DNA from 3 places in the Pararhizobium sp. IMCC21322 genome. Region 2 is predicted to be linked to each of the others. Evidence: predicted binding sites of a transcription regulator. Region 2 holds the regulator's gene; each other region holds the start of a gene.
What was found. Region 2 encodes PhoB, which activates phosphate uptake and scavenging genes when phosphate is short. Its sites were predicted from a motif close to TGTCATNNANCTGTCAT; they were not measured.
Positions count from the first base shown of each region.

Region 1: RAL91_RS09530 (DUF2794 domain-containing protein) is a predicted target of PhoB. The motif match lies at 2,782-2,798, and genes of this name have one in related genera.
Region 3: phnD (phosphate/phosphite/phosphonate ABC transporter substrate-binding protein) is a predicted target of PhoB. The motif match lies at 1,427-1,443, and genes of this name have one in related genera.

Region 1 is NZ_CP132335.1:1,967,331-1,973,166, reverse strand. Features, by position in the region: gene RAL91_RS09545 (aldo/keto reductase) at 1-936, shown strand, start outside; gene RAL91_RS09540 (peroxiredoxin) at 993-1,655, opposite strand; gene RAL91_RS09535 (glutathione S-transferase family protein) at 1,844-2,452, shown strand; gene RAL91_RS09530 (DUF2794 domain-containing protein) at 2,828-3,247, shown strand; gene RAL91_RS09525 (septation protein A) at 3,302-3,907, opposite strand; gene ftsY (signal recognition particle-docking protein FtsY) at 3,904-5,241, opposite strand; gene mtaB (tRNA (N(6)-L-threonylcarbamoyladenosine(37)-C(2))-methylthiotransferase MtaB) at 5,241-5,836, opposite strand, start outside.
Region 2 is NZ_CP132335.1:1,355,819-1,361,654, forward strand. Features, by position in the region: gene pstA (phosphate ABC transporter permease PstA) at 1-1,252, shown strand, start outside; gene pstB (phosphate ABC transporter ATP-binding protein PstB) at 1,297-2,094, shown strand; gene phoU (phosphate signaling complex protein PhoU) at 2,121-2,843, shown strand; gene phoB (phosphate regulon transcriptional regulator PhoB) at 2,889-3,587, shown strand; gene RAL91_RS06575 (NAD-dependent epimerase/dehydratase family protein) at 3,807-5,000, shown strand; gene RAL91_RS06580 (hypothetical protein) at 5,071-5,757, shown strand; gene RAL91_RS06585 (hypothetical protein) at 5,823-5,836, shown strand, end outside.
Region 3 is NZ_CP132335.1:2,586,472-2,592,307, reverse strand. Features, by position in the region: gene gndA (NADP-dependent phosphogluconate dehydrogenase) at 1-723, opposite strand, end outside; gene RAL91_RS12300 (NUDIX hydrolase) at 929-1,366, opposite strand; gene phnD (phosphate/phosphite/phosphonate ABC transporter substrate-binding protein) at 1,578-2,579, shown strand; gene phnC (phosphonate ABC transporter ATP-binding protein) at 2,667-3,461, shown strand; gene phnE (phosphonate ABC transporter, permease protein PhnE) at 3,458-4,294, shown strand; gene phnE (phosphonate ABC transporter, permease protein PhnE) at 4,294-5,112, shown strand; gene RAL91_RS12275 (ABC transporter permease) at 5,240-5,836, shown strand, end outside.

The DNA of each region.
Region 1 (5,836 bases), 610 kb from region 2:
CAAGCGGATACTCCGCTTGGATATGGCAGAGTTGATGATGCTGAATCCATGCGCGCCATTCATGCAGGTCTGGACCATGGTATACGTCTGTTTGACACAGCCAATGTGTATGGCGCAGGACATTCAGAGCGGATTTTGGGTCAAGCGCTGAAGGACAGACCGGATGTTCTGATCGCCACAAAGCTCGGCGTGTTGTTCGACGAAAGCAGTCAACAAGTGCTTGGTGAAATCACAGATGCTTCGGAAGTTGAGCCCGCAATTGATGCTTCTCTGACGCGACTGCAGCGAGACCGGCTTGATCTGGTGCAACTCCATCTCAATGATGCGAATATCTCACTGGCAGCGGATATTTTTGAGACTTTGCAATCCTGTCGCCAGAGAGGGAAAATACGGTCATTCGGCTGGAGTACAGATTTCTCCAAAGCAGTGACCGAGCTATTACAAAAGGCGCCAAGTTTGCGGGACGGTTTCAGCTGTGTCCAACACGCCATGAACCTGTTTCGCGATGCAGAAGCCATGCTTGATGTGGTGGCTGATAACGAGCTGATATCGCTTATTCGCTCCCCGCTTGCCATGGGTCTGCTGACCGGCAAGTTTTCGTCTACAACCCGTTTGGCTGATAATGATGTGCGCAGCAATAATCTGGACTGGATGGCCTACTTCAAAGATGGTGCCGTGGTGCCTGAATTTCTGGAGACGTTCAACTCAGTGCGCGATTGTCTGACAATTGACGGACGCAGTCTGACACAGGGTGCCATTGGATGGATCTGGGGCCGCAGTGACCGTACAATTCCGCTTCCCGGTTTTCGCTCAGCCAAGCAGGTAGAAGACAGCGCAGGCGCCTTGCAGTTCGGAGCGCTCCCGGAGGCCGCAATGCGAGAGATTGACGTGTTGCTGGGGGATAAATTCAAGCAGACCTTTGCACAGGCGAGCTAGGTGCTGGCCCAATAAAGCAAAGGCCGACTTTACGCCGGCCTTTGCATTGCTGCCTATCAGCTTTTGTCGACGTTCACATAGCGCAGATAGGGCTTTGCCTCTTTCCAGCCTTGCGGGAACAGGGTTTTGGCATCCTCATTGGAAACAGCCGGCAAAATGATGGCATCATCGCCGGGCGTCCAGTTTGCAGGTGTGGCCAGTTTTTCTTTCGCCGTGAGCTGCATGCTGTCCAGGACCCGCAGAATTTCATTGAAATTACGGCCTGTGCTCATCGGATAGGTCAGCATCAGTTTGATGCGCTTGTCTGGCCCAATGATGAAGACAGAGCGGACCGTTGCATTTGTTGCAGCCGTGCGGCCGTCGGACCCGCCTTCCGTCTCTGCGGGCAACATGCTGTACAGTTTTGCAACAGCCAGATCAGTATCGCCGATCATTGGATAATTCGGCGCAGAGCCCATGACTTCCGCAATGTCCTTGGCCCACTCATGATGGTTCTCGACAGGATCCACACTCAGACCAATGATTTTGGTTCCGCGCTTGTCAAATTCGGGCTTCAATTGTGCCATTGTTCCCAATTCAGTGGTGCAGACTGGCGTAAAGTCCTTGGGATGAGAAAACAGCACTGCCCAGCCATCACCAATCCACTTGTGAAAGCTTATCTTGCCCTCTGTCGTTTCCGCCTCAAAATCCGGGGCGATATCGTTAATTGCAAGAGACATGTTTTGTGTTCCTTTCCTGGGAATCTGGAGATCCTGATTGCGTCACTCTGACACAGATAAGATCACGTTGTCAGCGATCAAGCCATCAGCTTTGTTCATTGCATCATCAATACAATGCGATGGTGTGACGGTGGCAAGAAAGGCAATATCCTCCCAAAACACCGTGTCTTGAGAAAAAAGGTGCTGCAATGCTGCGATTATACGCCATGCCGGGATCAGGGAACTCGTATAAAATACAGTTGCTTGCTGCTCTCCTGGAAATTGAGATGGAGCAAATCAAAATGTCGGCGCTGGATGGCTCGACACGCTCCGGGACCTATTTGAAGAAAAATCCGATTGGAAAGCTGCCGCTGCTGGAGTTGGCAGATGGACGGTTCCTGCCGGAATCAGGTGCCATACTGGTCTATCTCGCAGACGGCAGTGATTTTCTGCCGGACGATCGCTTCACACGGGCCCAGACGCTGAGCTGGATGTTTTTCGAACAATACAGCCATGAACCCTCTTTGGCTGCCAGACGTTCAATGGCGGTCTATCCGGAACGGGCAAATGGCGTTACCCAGGCCACAAAACAGGCTTTGCTTGAAAAGGGCTATGCTGCTCTTGATGTGATGGAAGCCCAACTGCAGAAAACCGCCTTCCTTGCCGGCAACAGTCCGACAATCGCGGATATCGCGCTTTACGCTTATACCCATGATTGTGACAAAGGTGGCTTCTCTTTGGAGAATCATCCGCAAATAGCGGTTTGGTTAACGCGGATCGAAGCATTGCCAAACTTCATAAACATGCCGCTGCAATAGCTTTGGTGAGCTCATTTGCGGGCACAAAAAAGGCTCCGTAAGGAGCCGAAGTTTCTTGAACAATGTGTCTGAGATTGCCCGGTTTGAAAGTAACCCCTCAGGTTGGGGGGCTGAAAGAATGGGGTTGTTTCAAACCGGGCTGTCTGAGGCAACAAAGCCAATATGATCATCCAAGATGGCTGACGAAGGGCTGAAAGGGGGCAAAATTGTGATTATTTGCAATATTGCGTGATGAAAAATTGTGCAATCTTAGGTGGTTTTTCTGGTGAAAAACGCGCTAAACTGCGGGAAACACACTGGAATCCAAGCTTGCATTGGTTCAGACTTCACGTCATCCTATTGTGACAAAATTCAAAAAAGTTCGGGCGGATTTTTATGACGGATATGAATGATAACTCCAGCGCTACGAATCGCAGATATGCAAATTCAGCTTCCAGTGCTCAGATTCATTCCTTTCCAACAGGCAAGTCCGCATCCGCTGCCAAAGCAAATCACAAACAGGTTACGTTCAACCGGACCGAGTTGGATGCCATTTTACGAATTTACGGCTTTAAAGTTGCCAGCGGTGAATGGCGGGACTATGCGATTGATCATCTGAAAGACCGCGCCGTGTTTTCCATTTTCCGCCGGTCGAGCGAAATGCCGATGTTCTATGTGGAAAAGGACCCGGCACTTACCCGCAAGCAGGGCATGTACAAGGTGGTTGCTGCCAGCGGCCACATTATGAAACGCGGCCATGAATTGCAGCAGGTCCTGAAGGTTCTTGAAAAGCCGCTGAAGGTGGTTTCGAAATAGGGCTGACGAGCCTCATTAGTCTGGTACGGTTCGCACTCGCACCCCCTCCTCAAATTAACTGCCCCTGTCTTCTTCCTCGGGAATGCTGTGTTTTGTAATCAACGGCATCTGAAACAGGGTGAATGCCAGCGTGATTGGCATGAAGCCGAAGAGTTTGAAGGACACCCAGAAGTCGGTGGAAAAATTGCGCCAGACAATTTCATTGATTATAGCCAGGACGAAAAAGAAGACACCCCAGCGGAAAGTCAGCAGGCGCCAGCCTTCGTCCGTCAGTTTGAAAACACTGTCAAACACATAGCCGAGCAACGATTTGCCAAAGTACAAGCCACCCAACAAAATGGTGCCAAACAGGCAATTCACGATGGTTGGCTTCAGCTTGATGAACAGATCATTGTGCAGATAAATCGTCAATCCGCCGAAAACCAAGACAACAATGCCTGTGATGAGGGGCATGATGGCAAGTTTGCGTGTTAACGCCCACGATGCCGCCAGCGCTATGGTGATGGCTACCATGAAAACAGCCGTTGCCGTGAAAATTCCAAACCGGCTATTGGCGAAGAAAAATATGGCCAGCGGTCCCAGTTCCAGTGCCAGTTTTAGCAGAGGATTAATTTCAGCGCGTTTGGGATCATTTGGTTCGCGTTCAATCAGGTTCGTCATAAGGTTACTCCGGCAATTGCGCGGGCAAAGTCGCTTGCCGCAAAGCTTTCAAGATCGTCGACGCCCTCACCGACACCGATAAAGTGTACAGGCATCTTGTGTCTGGCAGAAATGGCCACCAATATGCCACCACGGGCTGTGCCATCCAGCTTGGTCATGACAAGACCGGTCACACCTGCGGTTTTTCCGAACACTTCAACTTGGTTCATAGCGTTCTGGCCGGTTGTTGCATCCAGCGTCAACAGCACGTGATGGGGCGCCGTTTCATCGTGCTTTTTGATGACGCGAATGACTTTTTCAAGTTCCGCCATCAATTCCACACGGTTCTGCAGTCGGCCCGCTGTGTCAATCATCAACACATCTGTGCCTGCTTCTTTCGCTTCCTGCATGGCATCAAAAGCCAGACCGGCAGCGTCCGACCCTTGTGGCCTTGTCACAATTGATGCACCGGTGCGCTCGGCCCAGATTTTCAATTGCTCAATGGCAGCCGCCCGGAATGTATCGCCCGCAGCCAGCATGACAGTTTTACCTTCAGCACGCAGTTTTGCAGCCAGCTTGCCAATCGTTGTGGTTTTGCCCGATCCGTTGACCCCGACCATGAGAATGACTTGCGGCTTGTGGGATGCCGACAAAACCAAAGGCAGGGCAACAGGGTCCAGCACCTTTTCGACTTCCGCAGACAGAATGGACTTAACCTCTTCCGCTTCGATCATCTTGTCATAACGACCTTTGGCAAGGCTTTCCGTAATTGCCATAGCGGTTTCGATGCCGAGATCGGCCTGAATCAGAATATCTTCCAGCTCCTCAATCGTATCGTCATCAAGCTTGCGCTTGGTGAAGATTGAGGTGATGCCGGTTGTCAGCGAAGTTGAAGACCGAGACAGGCCGGTTGTCAGCCGCTGAAACCAGCTTTTTTTGGGTTCAGGTGTGGCTTCTGGCTCTGGCTCTGGCTCTGGCTCTGGCTCTGGCTCTGGCTCTGGCTCTGGCTCTGGCTCTGGCTCTGGCTCTGGCTCTGGCTCTGGCTCTGGCTCTGGCTCTGGCTCTGGCTCTGGCTCTGGAACGAAATCGATTGGATATTGCTCGATGGCAAGGGCGTTTGTTTCTAAAATTTGCTCAACGGGCGCAGTCTGCTCAACGGGTGCAGTCTGTTCAACGGGCGGGGCCTGCTCACTGGCCTCTGTCGGAGTGTTTTCTTCTTGACTGTTTTCTTCAGGCGCATTGTCCTCAGGCTGCTTGTCTTCAGCTTCAGGCAATTCGACCTGCGGTTCTTCAGGTTGCTGTTCGTTTGACCCGAAAAGCCTGCGGAAAAAACCCTTCTTCTCGCCCTCGGCCACTAGACCACCTCGCCGAAGAGATGACGATGGGAGCAATCCTTGATGTGCACAGGAACGATGTCACCTGCGGTTCCACCTTCCAGTTCCACTTGCGTAAACTGCTCTGTTCGCCCGAGACCGGGCTTTTCAATCAACACCTGATGCGTTGAGCCGACTTCACTTTTCAGATGCTTTTGCAGCGCTTCATCACCCTTTTCCCGCAAACGCCCTGCCCGCTGCTTGATCAAGCTGCGATCAAGCTGAGGCATGCGTTCGGCTGGCGTGCCTGGTCGCGGCGAAAACGGAAAGATATGCAGATGGGTCAAATCACACGCATCCACAATTGAGAGAGAGTTTTCAAACATCTCTTCGGTTTCTGTCGGGAACCCGGCAATGATATCAGCGCCAAAGGCAATGTCAGGGCGCAACGCACGCACCTGCTGGCAAAAATCAATCGTATCCTGACGCAAATGCCGACGCTTCATGCGCTTCAAAATCATGTCGTCGCCGGATTGAAGCGACAAATGCAGATGCGGCATCAGGCGTTCTTCTTCAGCAATTGCTGTCATCAGTTCAGGGTCAACCTCAATGGAATCGATGGAAGAGAGCCGCAGCC
Region 2 (5,836 bases):
ATCGCTGAAATCTCGCTATGCAGCCGAGAAACGGTTTCAGGCCTATGGCATTATCGCGATCTCGCTTGGATTGATTTTCCTCGGCCTTCTGTTTTACTCCATCATCTCACGCGGCTACACGGCATTTGAGCAAACAATTATCGACCTGCCGGTTGATCTGCCAAAGGCAGAGTTTTCCGTAAATAATCAGGTGACCGATGAAGCGATTTCCAAAGCCAATTATTCAAAAATAGTGCGCGAGGCCATCGTTAAAACCGTTGGCGCTGACCTGTCAGACAGAGGTGAAGTTCGCAAGGTTCTGGAACTCGTATCACGTGAAGCGAGCAATCAAATTCGCAATTTTGTCGCTGAAAATCCGGATGCGATTGGCTCCACACAGATCATTCCTGTCCTGGCGCGCGGTGATGTGGATTCCCTGATGAAAGGGCAGATCAGGCGCGACGTGGATGAGAGCCGACGTCAGCTGGACGATCAGCAACTTGTCTGGATTGACCAACTCGTGGACGAAGGCCGTCTGGAAAAACGGTTCAACACCTTCATCTTCACTGAAGGCCCCTCCAGCCGAGCGGAATCCTCCGGCATTGCTGTCGCTGTCATGGGCTCGGCCTTCATGATGGGGGTTGTGCTGTTGCTGGCGTTGCCAATTGGCGTTGCGGCCTCAATCTATCTGGAGGAGTTTGCCCCCAATAATCGCTGGACCGACCTGATTGAAGTCAACATCAACAATCTGGCAGCAGTCCCGTCCATTGTGTATGGGATTCTGGGTCTTGCAGTCTTCATCAATTATGCCGGTCTGCCGCGCTCCTCTGCCATCGTTGGTGGTCTGGTTCTGACATTGATGACGCTGCCGACCATCATCATTGCCACAAGAGCAGCGCTGCGTGCCGTCCCGCCTTCCATTCGCGAGGCAGCGCTTGGTGTCGGAGCGTCTAAAAACCAGGCGGTTTTCCATCATGTGCTGCCACTGGCGGCACCCGGCGTCATGACCGGGACCATCATTGGTCTGGCTCAGGCATTGGGCGAAACCGCACCCTTGCTGATGATCGGCATGGTGGCATTCGTGAATGACTTTCCAACATCCCCCTGGAGCCCGGCAACCGCTGTTCCGGTTCAGATTTTCCTATGGGCAAACTCCGCCGAACGTGCCTTTGTTGAGCGCACCTCTGCGGCAATCATCATTTTGCTGGTATTCCTAATTTGTATGAATGCCCTGGCCGTCTTCCTGCGCAGGCGCTTCGAGCAGCGCTGGTAACTCGTATGAAAGGATCTCATGACATGGACGCTTCCGCTCAGATCATGACTACCGATAATGAAAGCACCGATTTGACCTTCTCGCCGTACATCAAGATGAAGGGCGAGAAGGTCAATGTGTTTTATGGTGAGAAACAGGCACTTTTCGATGTGGATCTGGAAGTGCCTGAACATCAGGTTACGGCGCTGATCGGACCTTCCGGCTGCGGTAAATCCACATTCCTGCGCTGTCTTAACCGCATGAATGATACAATTGATATCTGCCGGGTTAAGGGCAACATCACATTGGACAAAACCGATATTTATGGCTCGTCAGTAGATGTTGTTGAATTGCGTGCCCGCGTGGGCATCGTGTTTCAAAAACCCAACCCTTTTCCCAAATCCATCTTCGAGAATGTGGCCTATGGCCCAAAAATTCATGGCCTTGCGCGCAATAAGTCAGAACTTGAGGAAATCGTTGTTGAAAGTCTGCAAAAGGCGGGCCTTTTCGAAGAGGTCAAAGACCGTCTTGATGAACCGGGAACCGGGCTGTCCGGCGGGCAGCAGCAGCGTCTTTGCATTGCGCGCGCCATTGCGGTGAGCCCTGAGGTGATCCTCATGGATGAACCCTGCTCAGCGCTTGATCCGATAGCCACAGCCAGAGTGGAAGAGCTGATTGATGAGTTGCGTCAGAATTTTACCATCGTGATTGTAACGCACTCCATGCAGCAGGCCGCGCGCGTTTCTCAGCGAACCGCTTTTTTCCATCTTGGCACGCTGGTGGAAGAAGGCGTAACCGACGATATTTTTACCAATCCGACGGACAAACGGACCCAGGATTACATTACCGGCCGGTTCGGTTAGCGTCGAACCCAAGCAAGGATAGAACAATGGCTGATCATACAGTTACCGCCTATGATGAGGAACTTCAGACCCTTGCAAGGTATATCGCCGAAATGGGTGGTATCGCAGAGGGTATGATTGTGGATGCCCTGCATGCGCTTTTGCGTGCAGACGCCGTTTTGGCCCGCAAGGTGATTGCTGACGATAAGGATCTGGACAAACTTCAGCGCCAGGTCGAAGAAGATGCATTCCTGACAATTGCCAAACGCCAGCCAATGGCTTCGGATTTGCGCGAAATCATTGCAGCCCTTCGCATATCAAATGATCTGGAACGGTGTGGTGATCTGGCCAAGAATATTGCCAAGCGGGCGATTGCCATCGAAGGCATGGTTCAGCCGTCGAAGCTCATCCATGGCATCGAGCATATGGCCGAGCTTGCCCAGGCCCAGCTCACCAAGGTTCTGAACGCCTATGTGGCCGGGGATGTGGATGAGGCAGAGCTTGTCTGGCAGAATGACGATGAAATTGACGCTATGTACACTTCGTTGTTCCGCGAACTTCTGACTTATATGATGGAAGATCCGCGCAATATTTCATTTTGCACCCATCTGCTGTTCTGCGCGAAAAATGTGGAACGCATTGGTGATCATGCAACCAACATTGCGGAAACGGTTATCTACAAGGTGACCGGTGTCCAGTTGGAAGACGAGCGGCCAAAGGGCGACAACAGCGCAATTCAGGTTCCAGACCAACCCCGGCCCAAGTCCTGATACGCAAACAATGAAAATCTGTAAGCACATCATGGAGACGCAGTAATGGCAGCGCCAAACATCTTAGTGGTCGAGGATGAGGAATCCCTCAGTCTGCTTTTGCGTTATAATCTTGAAAGTGAAGGCTATCACGTAGATGTCTCTGATCGTGGTGACGAGGCAGAACTGAAACTGCGAGAAAACGTTCCTGACCTGTTGCTGCTGGACTGGATGTTGCCGGGCCTGTCGGGGATCGAGCTTTGCCGCAGGGTGAGGGCGCGGGATGAAACCCGCAATCTGCCCGTCATCATGCTGACAGCCCGGGGTGAGGAAACCGAGCGCATTCGCGGACTGTCCACTGGCGCCGACGACTATGTCGTCAAACCGTTTTCTGTGCCTGAGCTCATGGCGCGGGTGAAAGCCATGCTCCGGCGAGCCAAGCCGCAGGTGGTCTCAAGATTGCTGCAGGCAGGCGATCTGGAGATGGACCGGGAAACGCACAGGGTTCATCGCGCGACACGCGAAATTCATCTGGGACCCACCGAATTCAAACTTCTGGAATTCTTCCTGCAAAGCCCAGGACGTGTTTTCTCGCGGGAACAATTGCTGGATGGTGTTTGGGGCCATGATGTCTATGTTGACGAACGTACAGTGGATGTACATGTTGGGCGCCTCCGCAAGGCTATAAATAAGGGCCGTGCGACAGATCCAATTCGGACTGTTCGCGGTGCTGGCTATTCCCTCGACGATCAGTTCCCCGTTTGATTTAATTGAAATTTTTCTATTTTAAATAGCATTTATCAGCAATGTACATAAGTCCTTGATTTTTATTTGACGGTTTTTCTGCTTTTAAAAGCAGGATGTTGACATGTTTTTCCCAATTTTCCCTTGTCTTGGACAGAGCGCTGCCCTAATTCCTGTTTACTAAACCTTAAGTAATAAGCGGGGAATGGGGTATGACGGCTTCGCCTTCAGTATTCGTGCTTGGGGGGGGACGGATTTTGTGGGTGGCCGACGGCTCTGCATTTGTCGAACCAGGGATATGACGTAACGATTGTGGACAATTTGTCGCGGCGTAAAATTGACGTCGAGCTTGGGACACAAAGCCTGACGCCGATTGCGGATGTGGAAACCCGTTTGCGCGCCTGGAAAGATGTAACAGGCAAGGTCGTCCGGTTCGAAAACATCGACATAGCAAACGATCATGAGGCGTTGCTGGCATTGCTGATGCAGCACAAGCCGGAATCGATTGTCCATTTCGCAGAACAACGGGCCGCACCCTATTCCATGAAGGGCCCTTCGCAGAAACGCTACACCGTCAACAACAATATCCAGGCCACCCACAATCCTCTGGTTGCTGTGGTTGAGGCCGGTCTTGAGACCCACATCGTTCACTTGGGAACAATGGGTGTTTATGGCTACGACACCGCGGAAGCCTCCCTCCCTGAAGGCTATGTGACTGTTGGGATTCCCACCGATGATGGCGGAATGCACAAACGCGATATTCTCTATCCGACCAATCCGGGCAGTGTGTATCACCTGACGAAATCAATGGATCAGTTGCTGTTCCAATTTTACGCCAAGAATGACCGACTGCGCATCATCGATTTGCATCAGGGCATTGTGTGGGGCACGCAGACCAGCGAAACCCGTCTTGATGAACGTCTGATCAATCGCTTCGATTATGATGGTGACTATGGCACCGTCCTAAACCGTTTCCTCGTGCAGGCGGCCATCGGCTATCCACTCAGCGTGTATGGCACTGGCGGCCAGACACGGGCTTTCATTCATATTGAGGACACGGTGCATTGCATTGAACTTGCGGTCAAAAACCCGCCAGGTGCCGGAGAAATGGTCCGGATCAGGAACCAGATTGCGGAATACCACCGGGTCAGGGACCTTGCGGAAATCGTGGGTGAAATTACCGGTGCGGAAATTGCACGATTGGAAAACCCGCGCCTTGAAATGGCAGAAAACGAGTTGCGTGCGAGCAATGATTCATTCGTGGAACTTGGATTTGAGCCAACTCTGCTCAAGGATGGAATTCTGACCGAGACGATGGAGATTTGTCAGGCCTATCGGGACCGCTGTGACATCAACACAATTCCAAGTACGGCGGAGTGGGTGACCCGCCGGGGAGATCCTCTTCAGCTAACCGAGGATTTGTCAGCACGGTAAAATTTATAAATAAGCCTGGTGTTAACGGACATGTTTTCCCCGTCCGGGCACCGACAAGGATTTTTGTTTGATGCGTATTTTTCTGCTCCTTGCATTGGCTTTTGCGTTGATAAGCATTTCGCTTGTCGTGTCTCAGAACCCGGGGTTTTTGAGACACACCCAGCAATTGGTAAGCGGATCAAACAAGGCCACACCGGCTGCAGGCTTGACGGATAACAGTCCCGCCAAGTGGTCGGACCTGTTTGAGCACACAAGTTTTGTTGGTATGCAGGACTCTGGCTGGCAGGCATTATCCGGCTTTCCTTCTTTTGCCAAAATCATCATTCCGCTGCCACGTAAAGTAACCCTGACCGAAGGTCGTTTGCGGTTGAGCCTGTCAACACAGATGGCCGAAAGTGGCGTTGGAACCTTGCGTGTGTCTGTTAACAAAACGAGGCGCGCCGATTTGGTCCTGAAAATCGGCGAAGACAGGCGTATTCTGTTGCTGGGACTGACCCCGGAAGATTTGGGAAGGCCACGCTTGGTGGTTTCCTTGACAGTGCAGGGGGATGCTTTTTGGGCGTTTGCCCGAGCCGGCCGAGCTGCAGCGTTGTTGTCGATGTTCTGCCCGAAAGCGGCGTTGAACTGGCTCATTCTGAAGCGCTTTCAGATCCTCTGGACATCTGGCTGGCAGATGCAAAACCAGCCCGGTTTTACATGCAGGCAAGCGATGGCGCTGTCCAGCGCGCCGACAGTCTCTTGTTGGCTGCGCGTCTGAAACAGTTGCAACATAATGTTGAGTTTTTTCCGCAACCAGACGCAGAGAATGCTCCCGTCCAGATCTTGTCCGTAGATCG
Region 3 (5,836 bases), 1.2 Mb from region 2:
GGAAATCTCGATCAGATAGGATTTCAGCGTGCCTGCGTTCCAGGTGTCGAACACCTCGCCGACTTTCGCCGCGTCCATTCCAAAACCATCGCGCATAATGCCATAGACTTCGGCAATCATCTGCATGTCCGCATATTCAATGCCGTTGTGAACGGCCTTGACGAAATGGCCGGCACCGCCCTCACCCATCCATGTGGCGCAAGGCGTGTCTTCATATTTTGCAGAAATTGCTTCCAGAATATGGGCGACGCGATCCCATGCCGGTTTTGGACCGCCGCCCATAATGGACGGACCGTGGCGCGCACCTTCTTCACCGCCGGACACACCGATGCCGATAAAGGGCACACCGGCCTCTTTGGCATCTGCAGCGCGTTTGTTGGTGTCGTGGAAATTTGCATTGCCCGCGTCGATGATCAAATCATCCTTGTCCAGCAGGGGGCGCAAAGCGGCGATTTGCTGATCAACGGCATCACCAGCCGGGACCATCAGAATGATGGCGCGCGGTGCTTTTATGGCCGCAACGAACTGCTCAAGTGTTTCGGTTGGAACAACGCGCTCAGCGAGATCGCCTGCATTGGCGTAGAACTCATCCGTCTTGGATGTCGTCCTGTTGAAGACTGCGATCGGGAATCCCTTCTCAGCAATATTCAGAGCAAGACTGGCTCCCATTGTGCCAAGGCCGATCAGGCCGATTTCCGCGCTATTTGAATCACTTGGGGTCATAAATGTCTCTATTGGTTTAACTTGGAGCTCGAACGAGTTGGAAGGAACTTGTATAACAGTTCCGGTCATTCCTCAATCGGGCTGACTTGAATTCATGTGCCAATCAGCGACATGGTCTCAAGCAACAACAGCGCCACGCGTCGGTGGCAGATCTCTCCGCTCCAACAAGTTTTACCTATCCGGGTCAAAGGGCTGGAAAAAGGACCTAAATACCCAGCTTTTTCGGGTTCTGCTTGATGGAAACCAGAAGGTCCTTCAGATCGTCTTCCATAACCCGCTTCGCGGCACCATTGGCGGAAAACCATTTCCGTTTGCGTTCGTTACGCTCGGGCCAACGGCGCAGCAACTTTGTAACCCGCATTGGATACAGCACCACCTCGCACGGGATATCTGCACCATCTTCAATGCGTTTCAGATAGTGGTAGACACCGATAGGCTCCTTCGAGATTTGCCCTATGACGCCCGCTTCTTCCAGGGCTTCCTGTTCAGCTGCCTGATGCAGTTTTTTGCCCTTCATGGGCCAGCCTTTAGGCAGTACCCAACGCCCTGTATCGCGTGAGGTGATCATGAGAATGCGCCAGTCTCCACTATCTGATAGTCTGAGTGGGAGAGCGGCCATCTGGGTTTGGGTGCCACGAGGCATTATCTTTGGATTCCTTTGATTTTCAGGGTGTACAGCGATTCTGTGACGAAAAAAAACAAACGTCATCGGACTGACGTGGCCCGGTGGTATAGGTCGAATTGCTTAGCCAGAAATGTGTTTTTGCTACTGCCAAAAACGACTCGCTGATTGCAAAGAATTATTTAACCGACTAATAAACTATTATCAAAAAAAGAAAAGCAAGGAGAACGGGATGAAATTAAGTAAGCGACTGATGGGCAGCTGCGCTGCTCTGGTAGGAACTGTTGCTTTGATGTTGGGTGCGGTTCCAACATCATTCGCGGCTTCCCATGTGGAAGACTGCCCTCGCGGCACTCTGGATGAGCGATATTGCGATCGTGACGGGGACCTTCTGGCTGACACACCAACAGATGCGTCCAAGCTGGCTGATCCCGATACGCTGATTTTTGCCTATACTCCAGTTGAAGATCCTGCAGTTTACAAAGAAGCCTGGGCGGATTTCCTGACGCATCTTGAAGCTGTTACCGGCAAGAAAACGTTGTTCTTCCCTGTTCAGTCCAACGCTGCACAGATTGAAGCCATGCGTTCCGGGCGCCTGCATATTGCTGGTTTCAACACGGGTTCAAATCCTCTGGCAGTGAATTGTGCCGGCTTCAATCCATTCACCATCATGGCGTCCAAGGACGGTAATTTTGGTTATGAAATGGAAATCATCACCTATCCGGGTTCCGGCATTGATAAGGTGGAAGACATCAAAGGCAAGCAACTCGCCTTCACTTCACCAACTTCGAATTCAGGCTTTAAAGCACCCAGTGCCATCCTGAAAGCCGACTTCGATATGGAAGCCGAGCGTGATTTTGAACCGGCTTTTTCCGGCAAGCATGACAATTCCATTCTTGGTGTTGCCAACAAGGATTATCCTGCTGCGTCGATCGCAAACTCCGTCCTGAAACGGATGATCAGCCGCGACGTGATTAAACCTGAGCAGGTCAAAACAATCTACAAATCACAGACTTTCCCAACGACAGGCTTTGGTGTTGCTCACAATCTGACTCCAGATCTGCAAGCCAAAATTCGGGAAGCGTTTTTCAGCTTTGAATGGGAAGGTACCAGCCTTCAGGAAGAGTTTGAAAAATCCAATGAAGGCCAGTTCCTGGAAATGACCTACATTGAGTTCTGGGATGTTATCCGCAAAATTGATACTGCCAACGGTGTTTCCTACTCCTGTCAGTGATTTTTGGATAATTTCTAAGCCAATAGAACGGGTGCGTGTTTCAGACCAAACGCGCACCCGTTAATTGTATCACCTTACGGGATATTTATGCTCAAATTAGAACAGCTTACCAAAGTCTACCCCACCGGCGATAAAGCGCTGACTGATGTAACTTTGGAGATTCCCAGTGGTCAGGTAGTGGCCCTGATCGGCCCTTCGGGTGCCGGAAAATCAACACTGATCCGCTGCATCAACCGCTTGGTGACCCCATCATCAGGCAAGGCTATTCTGGACGATGTTGAACTGACCGCCCTTGGCGCTGGCGGATTACGCCGCGAGCGGCGCAGGATGGGGATGATTTTTCAGGAATATGCACTGGTTGAGCGGCTGACCGTGATGGAAAATGTCTTGTCCGGACGGCTTGGCTATGTGGGCTTCTGGCGCAGTTATTTTCGCAAATTCCCGCAAAAAGATGTGGATGAAGCATTTCGCCTGCTGGACCGTGTTGGCCTTCTGCCCATGGCGGATAAGCGCGCTGACGAATTGTCAGGCGGACAACGGCAGCGTGTCGGAATTGCCCGCGCGCTGATTCAGGACCCTGCCCTGCTGTTGGTGGATGAACCGACTGCGTCGCTTGACCCAAAAACCTCTCGCCAGATCATGCGTTTGATTTGCGAGTTGTGCGAGGAACGGGACCTGGCTGCCATCATCAATATTCACGATGTGGCGCTGGCCCAGATGTTTGTCCAACGTGTCATCGGCCTGCGCTTCGGGGTCGTTCAGTTTGACGGTCCGCCAGAAGGCCTGACCCCAGATGTGTTGACCAAAATTTATGGTGAGGAAGACTGGAAGGAAACCATCCAGAAAGTGGATGAAGAAGACTTGCAAGACGTTGCCTCATGAACCGCACCTCTACCCTACATACAGATGTCCGACTGGAAGATCTGGTTGGTCGTCAATGGCAGAAGCCTGCATTCATTCAATCCAACATGTGGCGGTGGGGTCTAACCATCGGCACTATCGTGTATCTTATTCTGGCGATTGGCTCCCTTGAGGTGAACTGGGCCCGCGTTAGCGAGGGTCTGGACCGCGGCCTGCAATTCGTTCTGGGCTTTGCCAATCCTGATTTCAGCTCACGTGCTGTGGATATCAGAGAAGGTCTTATTGAAAGCGTCGAGATGACCATTGCCTCAACGGTCGTTGGCATTTTGATTTCCATTCCAATTGGCCTTGGTGCCGCGCGAAACATTGCGCCGCTGCCGGTGTACATCGTCTGCCGCGGCATTGTTGCCGTATCGCGTGCCTTGAACGAGATTATCGTTGCCATTCTTCTTGTGGCGATTTTCGGATTTGGTCCGCTGGCCGGTTTTCTGACTTTGAGTTTCGCGACGATTGGTTTTCTGGCCAAACTGCTGGCAGAAGATATTGAGGATATGGACAAGGTTCAGGCTGAAGCCATTCGCGCCACTGGCTCCACATGGACACAATGGATCAATTACGGCGTTCAACCCCAGATCATGCCGCGCCTTATCGGGCTGTCGATCTATCGACTTGATATCAACTTTCGCGAATCCGCCGTTTTGGGGCTGGTGGGTGCAGGTGGCATCGGAGCCACCCTCAACACGGCCTTTGACCGCTATGAGTTTGATACGGCCGCAGCCATTCTTCTAATTATCATCGTCGTCGTCATGATGCTGGAATATCTGTCCGGCATCATTCGCGCAAAGGTTCAGTAATGCCAGTTTCATCCAACAAAAGCGGACTGAAAGTCTGGCAACGGCGCGACCGCAACAGTCAATTGTTGAACTGGGCAGGCTGGCTGTTTGGCACCATCATCTTTCTCTATTGCTGGGCTCAGATTTCTGACGCAACCGAATGGTTTTTTGTGTGGGACGCACCGCGCATTGCGGCTGATATCGGCTCGCGCGCCCTGCCGCCGCGCTGGGGCTATATTGATACGCTCTGGGAACCCATTTGGGATACGTTGAACATTGCAACGCTGGGAACATTGTTCTCCCTGATTCTGGCTGTCCCCGTTGCTTTTCTGGCAGCGCGCAACACAACCCCCAACCGCTATATCATCCGGCCCATTGCCTTGCTGATTATCGTCTCGTCACGCTCGATCAACTCGTTGATATGGGCGCTGCTGCTGGTGGCTATTGTTGGACCGGGTATCTTTGCGGGCATGCTGGCCATCACCATCCGATCCATCGGTTTCTGTGCCAAACTGCTCTATGAGGCGATTGAGGAAATTGATCAGAGCCAGGTTGAAGCCATTGCGGCCACAGGTGCCAGCCGCTGGCAGGTGATGGCTTACGGTATTGTGCCCCAAATCCTACCCGCCTTTGCCGGGATTGCGGTGTTCCGCTGGGACATCAATATTCGCGAATCAACCGTTCTTGGGCTGGTTGGCGCAGGCGGCATCGGCCTGCAATTGCAGGGGTCACTGAATACGCTGGCTTGGCCGCAGGTCAGTCTAATCCTGCTGGTCATCCTCGTTGCAGTTCTCATCAGTGAATGGGTTTCTGCAAAGGTGCGCGGCGCAATCATCTGATACCAACATGCACTCCCGGAAACACGCGTTTGAAAAAGCGCGTGTTTGTTGTTTTTTTCTGCAAAACTGGTAAATTACAACAAATAATGCATAAAAATACACTTGAATGCATTTTTAGGAGAGGCAAATGCAGGATATCCAGGCTGCTTTTTTAGCTGCCTTCAATCTGATCGTCAGTCTGGATGCCGATCTGTTTGAAATAGTGGGCTTGTCTCTGACTGTCACACTCAGCGCAGTTGGCATCTCTTGCCTGTTAGGGTTTCCACTTGGTGCTTTGTTGGCCATTTCCCGTTTTCCCGGAAGAGGCATGATTGTGGTGTTCATCAGTTCACTGATGGGATTGCCCCCGGTTGTTGTTGGTCTGACGGTTTATCTGTTTCTGTCCGGTGCCGGACCGCTTGGTAGCTGGCAGCTGCTCTACACACCAACGGCAATGATCATTGCACAGACCCTGCTTGTGACCCCCATTGTCGCCGCCCTCACACGGCAGATCGTTGAAGACCTGAATGGCGAGTACAGCGAATTGTTGCGCTCCATGAGCGCACGCCGACGTGACGTCTTATCCACCTTGTTGTGGGATGCGCGCTATTCGCTGATTACAGCTGCGCTGGCCGGTATGGGCCGGGCGCTGGCTGAAGTTGGTGCGGTTATGATTGTGGGTGGCAATATCAATCATGTCACCCGTGTCATGACCACAGCAATTGCGCTTGAAACCTCCAAAGGT